2 regions of the Streptomyces sp. NBC_01717 genome follow, and region 2 is predicted to be linked to the other one. Evidence: predicted binding sites of a transcription regulator. Region 2 holds the regulator's gene; the other holds the start of a gene.
The links. The regulator HrcA, encoded in region 2, represses chaperone genes, less so after heat shock. The targets are predictions, from matches to a motif close to TTNGCACTCNGNNNNNCNGAGTGCNAA.
Positions count from the first base shown of each region.

Region 1 (3,405 bases), 770 kb from region 2:
TTACGGGCAACTGCTGCGCATCCCCGGTGCGTGGACCTTCCTCCTTCCGGGCTTCGCCGCACGGCAGCCCTTCGCGATGCTGACCATCGGCATCGTCCTGCTGGTTCAGCACACCACCGGCTCGTACGGCAGTGCGGGCGCCGTCGCCGCTGTCACCGGTGTCTCCATGGCGCTGTTCGCCCCGCAGAGCGGCAAGCTGGCCGACCGCATCGGCCAGCGCGCCGTACTGCTGCCGGGAGTCCTCGTGCACGCGGCGTCCGTGTCGGCGCTGACGGCACTCGCACTGGCGAACGCACCGCTCTGGCTGCTGTTCCTGGCCGCGGTGCCGACGGGAGCCTCCGTCCCGCAGATCGGCCCGATGGTGCGGGCCCGCTGGGCGGCGCTGCTGGGCGCGGCACCCGGACGGAAGGCCTCGCCCCTGATGTCGACCGCCGCCGCCTTCGAGTCGGTGACGGACGAGTTCACCTTCGTCATCGGACCCGTCCTCGCCACCGCCCTGTGCACCGGGGTGCATCCGGCGGCCGGACTCATCGCGGAGGCCGCACTGACGCTGATGGGCGGCCTGCTCTTCGCGGCGCAGCGCGGTACCCAGCCCGCGGTCCGCGCCACCACGTCCGACGACTCCGAACGGCACACCTCCGCCCTGTCCGTACCGGGCGTACGCGTGCTCGCGGTGGCGTTCCTCGGGATCGGTGCCGTCTTCGGTGGCATGCAGGTCTCGCTGACCGCGTTCGCCGAGGAGATCGGCCGGCCCGGTGCGAACGGCCTGCTGTACGGGATCTTCGCGGCCGGCAACATGCTGGCCGGGATCGCCTGCGGTGCCGTCGCCTGGAAGAGCGGGCCACGGCGCAGGCTGATCGCCGGGTACGCGGCGCTGACCCTGACCGCGTCCGGACTGTGGGCCGTGCACTCCGTGCCGCTGCTGGCCGGGCTCGGGCTGCTCGTCGGACTCTCCATCGCACCCGCGCTGATCAGCGGATACACACTCGTCGAGGCGCTGGTTCCGGCGTCCGCCCGGACCGAGGCGTTCACCTGGCTGACGGGCGCGGTCGCACTCGGCCAGGCCGCGGCGGTGACGGTCGCCGGACGGCTGGCGGACGCCCACGGCGCGAGCACCGGATTCGTGGTGCCGCTGGTGGGGACCGTGCTGGCACTCGTGACCCTGGTGACGCTGCGTTCACGGCTGACACCGGCCCGACCATCATGGCCGCACGCGGCACGGTTCACCGCGATCCTGTCGCGGCCAGAAAATGACGATTCATGCGCTCGCTCGCTCAGCGGAATACGTCAGTGTGACTCCTCCGCCACATAATGTGGCAGCTTTTCGCTCAGGCCGACGGCCCCTACGACGGCCAAGCCCTGACCGCTGCCCTTCAGGCAGGTGACAGACGTTACTGCAAACAGCTGCCCGTAGCAGCTACCATTGAGGATTGTTAGCACTCATCGAGTGAGAGTGCCAGGAGGAAGACAAGTGCCGACCTATCAGTACCAGTGCACCGAATGTGGCGAGGGCCTCGAGGCGGTGCAGAAGTTCACCGATGACGCTCTGACCGTGTGCCCGAACTGCGAGGGACGCCTGAAGAAGGTGTTCTCGGCGGTCGGCATTGTCTTCAAGGGTTCCGGTTTCTACCGGAACGACAGCCGCGGCTCCTCGTCGAGCAGCGCGCCGGCGTCGTCGTCCGCGAAGGCAACCGGTTCCGCTTCGTCGACTTCCTCGACGGGCTCGGAGTCGAAGTCGTCCGCGTCCTCGTCCGCTGCTTCCTCTTCCTCGTCGTCGTCCTCCGCGTCGTCGTCGAGCGGTACGTCGGCCGCCTGAGCCGAGGTACGCAGCTTCACACTTCGTCCGTAGGCCCCGCCGATCCGATCGGCGGGGCCTTCGGCATTTACAGCCCCGCTAGTGTGATCGCATGGTGAACGCAGAGATCGGTGTCATCGGCGGCTCGGGCTTGTACTCCTTCCTGGAGGATGTCACCGAGGTTCGCGTGGACACCCCGTACGGACAGCCGAGCGATTCCGTCTTCCTCGGCGAGATCGGCGGCCGCCGGGTCGCTTTCCTCCCCCGCCACGGACGCGGCCACCATGTGCCGCCGCACCGCATCAACTACCGCGCCAACCTGTGGGCGTTGCGGTCCGTGGGCGTACGTCAGGTGCTCGGCCCGTGCGCGGTCGGCGGGCTGCGTCCGGAGTACGGACCGGGGACGCTGCTCGTACCGGACCAGATGGTGGACCGCACCAAGGCCCGCACGCAGACGTATTACGACGGGGAGACCCGCGCGGACGGTGTGGCGTCGAACGTGGTGCACCTGGGCTTCGCAGACCCGTACTGCCCCGAGGGGCGCAAGGTCGCACTGGCCTCGGCACGCGCCAAGGGCTGGGAGCCGGTGGACGGCGGGACGCTGGTGGTCGTCGAGGGGCCGCGCTTCTCGACTCGGGCCGAATCGCGCTGGCATGCGGCGATGGGCTGGTCGGTGGTCGGCATGACCGGGCATCCGGAGGCCGTGCTCGCCCGTGAACTGGGGCTCTGCTACACGACGATGACGCTGGTGACGGACCTGGACGCGGGCGCCGAGGCGGGCGAGGGCGTCTCCCACGGGGACGTGCTGAAGGTGTTCGCGGCCAATGTGGACCGGCTGCGGGCGGTGCTGTTCGACGCGGTGACGGCGCTGCCTGCGGAAGGGGAGCGCAGCTGTTCTTGCGCGCGTGCGCTGGACGGGATCGAGACGGGGATCGAGCTGCCGTAAGGGGTGCGACCGCGGCTTGGTCTTGGCTCGGGCCTGGTCCTGGTTCCGGCCTGGTCCTGGCTCGGGTCTGGTCCTGGTTCCGGCCTGGTCCTGGTTCAGGCCTGGTCCTGGTTCCGGCCTGGTCCTGATTCCGGTCGTGGCTCCGTGAGGCGGGTGGGGCGCGGGTGGGTGACCGACTTGTCCACAGCGGGTGCGCTGTCCACAGGGCTCGGCGGGAATGGCGCGCACCGTGGATCGTGAGGGGCGTCGGTGTTCGTCCGAACGCCGGACTTCGCGCTCCTCACTCCTCACGGCAGGTGGTGTCGGCCATGTTCCCGCCCGTTTCTCCGAGCACGTCCTCGTCCGATCTACGTCCGACGGTCCCCGGCCCGCCGGTGTCGGCGCCGCCGCCCTGTGGGGTGCCCGCGTTCGCGCCGCTGCGGGTGCGCGGGGGTGGTGGGCGTCGGTTACGGCGGGCGGTGCGGCGACAGCGCCGCGCGATGGCGGCCGGGCTGGCGCTGACAGCTGCGGCGCTGGCCGCGACGGGCCTGACCGGTGGTGACGGTGGCGGCGGGGCGGCCGACGGTGCGGGGGGCTCGGCGCCGGAAGGGGAACGTCGACCGGTTCAACTGGTGTCGGCGCCGGTCCGGATCGCGGATGCGGCGACGGTACGGCTGTTGCGGCC
Region 1 is NZ_CP109178.1:5,475,276-5,478,680, reverse strand. It holds partial or broken gene OHB49_RS24875 (MFS transporter) at 1-1,254, shown strand, start outside; gene OHB49_RS24870 (FmdB family zinc ribbon protein) at 1,472-1,816, shown strand; gene OHB49_RS24865 (S-methyl-5'-thioadenosine phosphorylase) at 1,908-2,741, shown strand; gene OHB49_RS24860 (RcpC/CpaB family pilus assembly protein) at 3,050-3,405, shown strand, end outside.
Region 1: a site for HrcA is predicted at 1,434-1,460, ahead of OHB49_RS24870 (FmdB family zinc ribbon protein). Genes of this name have one in related genera too.

Region 2 (3,405 bases):
CCCTCCAGGTACTCGACGACCACGCCCTCGATGCGCAGGTCGTCGCCCCAGACCCGTTCGACCAGCTCGGCGTCGTGTCGGCCCTCGACATAGATCCGGCCCGCCCGTGCCACCCGCGCCCGCGCCCCGGGGACCGCGAGCGAGCCGGAGGCCGTGCGGACGGGGCGCACGGGACCGGGCGCGGACGGGCGTACGAGGGTGACGACCCGGCCCTCCAGCAGGAAGCCGCGAGGCTCCATCGGGAACACCCGGTGCTTGCCGAACCGGTCCTCCAGGGTCACTGTCGGGCCCTGGGCCGTCTTCTCGCAGCGGATCACGGCGCCGCAGAAGCCGCTGGAGACCTCCTCCACGACCAGATCGGGCTCGGCGGGGACCTCGGGGACGGGGGCGGACTTCTTCCACGGTGGGGTCAGATCCGGGTGGTAGCTGCGCATCGGACGACGATAGGACGTGAACGGGTCACGACACGCCGAAGGCAGTGGACAGTTGGTCACGTTGCGCACGTACGAACGAGGCGTCCACGAGCGCACCGTGCCCCGGCACGTACACCGCGTCCTCGCCGCCCAGCGCCAGCAGCCGGTCGAGCGCGGCGGGCCAGCGCGACGGGATCGCGTCCGGGCCCGCCTGCGGTTCGCCGGACTCCTCGACCAGGTCGCCGCAGAGCACGACGGCGGGGGAGCCGGGCACCAGGACCGCGAGATCGTGGCCGCTGTGGCCGGGGCCCACGTTCGCCAGCAGCACCTGGTGGCCACCGCCCAGGTCGAGGGTCCACTCGTCGTGCACCTGGTGGTGCGGCGCCACCAGCACATCGGCCGACTGCGCCGCGTCCCCCTCGGGCACCCCGTGGCGCACGGCGTCGGCGCGCAGCTCGTCCGCTCCGCGGGCCAGGAGATCCGTCACTCCGACCGCCCCGTACACCTCGGCCCCGGAGAAGGCCGCGGTGCCGAGCACATGGTCGAAGTGGGGGTGGCTGAGTGCGATATGCGTCACCCTCCGGCCGATCAGTGCCTCGACCTGGGCCCGGATCTCCGCGCCTTCGCGCAGCGTCGATCCGGTGTCGAAGAGCAGCGCCCCGTCCGTTCCGACCACCAGTGCGACCGTCGCGTCCCACCCGGGAAGCCGTCGTCGGCCCACACCGTTGCCGAGTCGCTCCCAGCCGAACTCTTCCCAAGAGGCGTCCATGCGGCGACGCTATCGGCAACGACCTGCGCAGTCTCGGGGTAGCGTGGCCGGTCGCCCTTGCTAGGGCCCTACCCGGCCGCCGTACACTGGCGGGGGATTACTGGCACTCGTACGCATCGAGTGCCAGGGCTCTTCGAGGAACGACGGAAACGACCGGGATCCACCGAGTGACACAGCTGGAGGTGTGCGCCATGCTCAGCGAACGCAGACTCGAAGTGCTGCGCGCCATCGTCCAGGACTATGTCGGCACCGAGGAGCCCGTCGGTTCCAAGGCGCTCACCGAGCGGCACAAACTGGGGGTCTCCCCGGCCACGGTCCGCAACGACATGGCAGTGCTGGAGGACGAGGGCTTCATCGCCCAGCCCCACACCAGCGCGGGGCGCATCCCGACGGACAAGGGCTACCGGCTCTTCGTCGACAAGCTCGCGGGGGTCAAGCCCCTGTCGTCGCCTGAGCGCAGGGCCATTCAGAACTTCCTCGACGGCGCGGTCGACCTCGACGACGTCGTGGGCCGCACCGTACGGCTGCTCGCGCAGCTGACCCGGCAGGTCGCCGTCGTGCAGTACCCCTCGCTGACCCGGTCGACGGTGCGGCATGTGGAGCTGCTGTCGCTGGCGCCCGCCCGGCTGATGCTCGTGCTGATCACGGACACCGGCCGGGTCGAGCAGCGCATGATCGACTGCCCCGCGCCGTTCGGTGAGACTTCTCTCGCCGATCTGCGGGCCCGGCTCAACAGCCGGGTCGTCGGACGCCGTTTCGCGGACGTCCCGCAACTGGTGCAGGATCTGCCGGAATCCTTCGAGAGCGAGGACCGGGGAACCGTGTCCACCGTGCTCTCGATCCTGCTCGAAACCCTCGTCGAGGAGACGGAGGAGCGGCTGATGATCGGCGGCACCTCCAACCTCACCCGCTTCGGGCACGACTTCCCCCTGATGATCCGGCCGGTGCTGGAGGCGTTGGAGGAGCAGGTCGTGCTGCTGAAGCTGCTCGGCGAGGCCAAGGACTCGGGCATGACCGTACGTATCGGGCACGAGAACGCCCACGAGGGGCTCAACTCCACGTCCGTCGTCGCGGTCGGCTACGGTTCGGGCGACGAGGCAGTCGCCAAACTCGGCGTGGTCGGACCGACCCGCATGGACTACCCCGGAACGATGGGAGCGGTACGCGCAGTGGCACGTTACGTCGGACAGATCCTGGCGGAGTCGTAAGTGGCCACGGACTACTACGCCGTACTCGGCGTGCGCCGCGACGCATCTCAGGACGAGATCAAGAAGGCCTTCCGGCGGCTCGCACGCGAGCTGCATCCGGATGTCAATCCCGATCCGAAGACGCAGGAGCGGTTCAAGGAGATCAACGCCGCCTACGAGGTGTTGTCGGACCCGCAGAAGAAGCAGGTCTACGACCTCGGCGGTGACCCGCTGTCCGCCTCCGGCGGCGGTGGCGCGGGCGGATTCGGACAGGGTGGCTTCGGCAACTTCTCCGACATCATGGACGCGTTCTTCGGTACGGCGTCGCAGCGCGGACCCCGTTCGCGCACCCGGCGCGGCCAGGACGCGATGATCCGGCTGGAGATCGATCTCGGCGAGGCCGCGTTCGGCACCACCAAGGACATCCAGGTCGACACGGCTGTCGTCTGTACGACCTGCAGCGGCGAGGGCGCCGCACCCGGCACCTCCGCCCAGACCTGTGACATGTGCCGCGGTCGCGGTGAGGTCTCGCAGGTCACCCGGTCGTTCCTCGGCCAGGTCATGACCTCGCGGCCCTGCCCGCAGTGCCAGGGCTTCGGTACGGTCGTGCCGACCCCGTGCCCGGAGTGCGCCGGTGACGGTCGCATCCGTTCGCGGCGCACGCTCACCGTGAAGATCCCCGCCGGTGTCGACAACGGCACCCGCATCCAGCTTGCGGGCGAGGGCGAGGTCGGCCCCGGCGGCGGCCCGGCCGGCGACCTGTACGTCGAGATCCACGAGCTGCCGCACGCGGTGTTCCAGCGCCGCGGCGACGATCTGCACTGCACTGTCACGATCCCCATGACGGCGGGCGCGCTCGGCACCAAGGTGCCGTTGGAGACGCTCGACGGCCTGGAGGAGGTCGACATCCGGCCGGGCACCCAGTCCGGTCAGTCGGTCCCGCTGCACGGCCGCGGCATCACCCACCTGCGCGGTGGCGGGCGCGGCGATCTGATCGTGCACGTCGAGGTGATGACCCCGTCGAAGCTGGACCCGG
Region 2 is NZ_CP109178.1:6,241,507-6,244,911, forward strand. It holds gene OHB49_RS28120 (DUF3097 domain-containing protein) at 1-434, opposite strand, end outside; gene OHB49_RS28125 (MBL fold metallo-hydrolase) at 460-1,182, opposite strand; gene hrcA (heat-inducible transcriptional repressor HrcA) at 1,374-2,390, shown strand; gene dnaJ (molecular chaperone DnaJ) at 2,391-3,405, shown strand, end outside.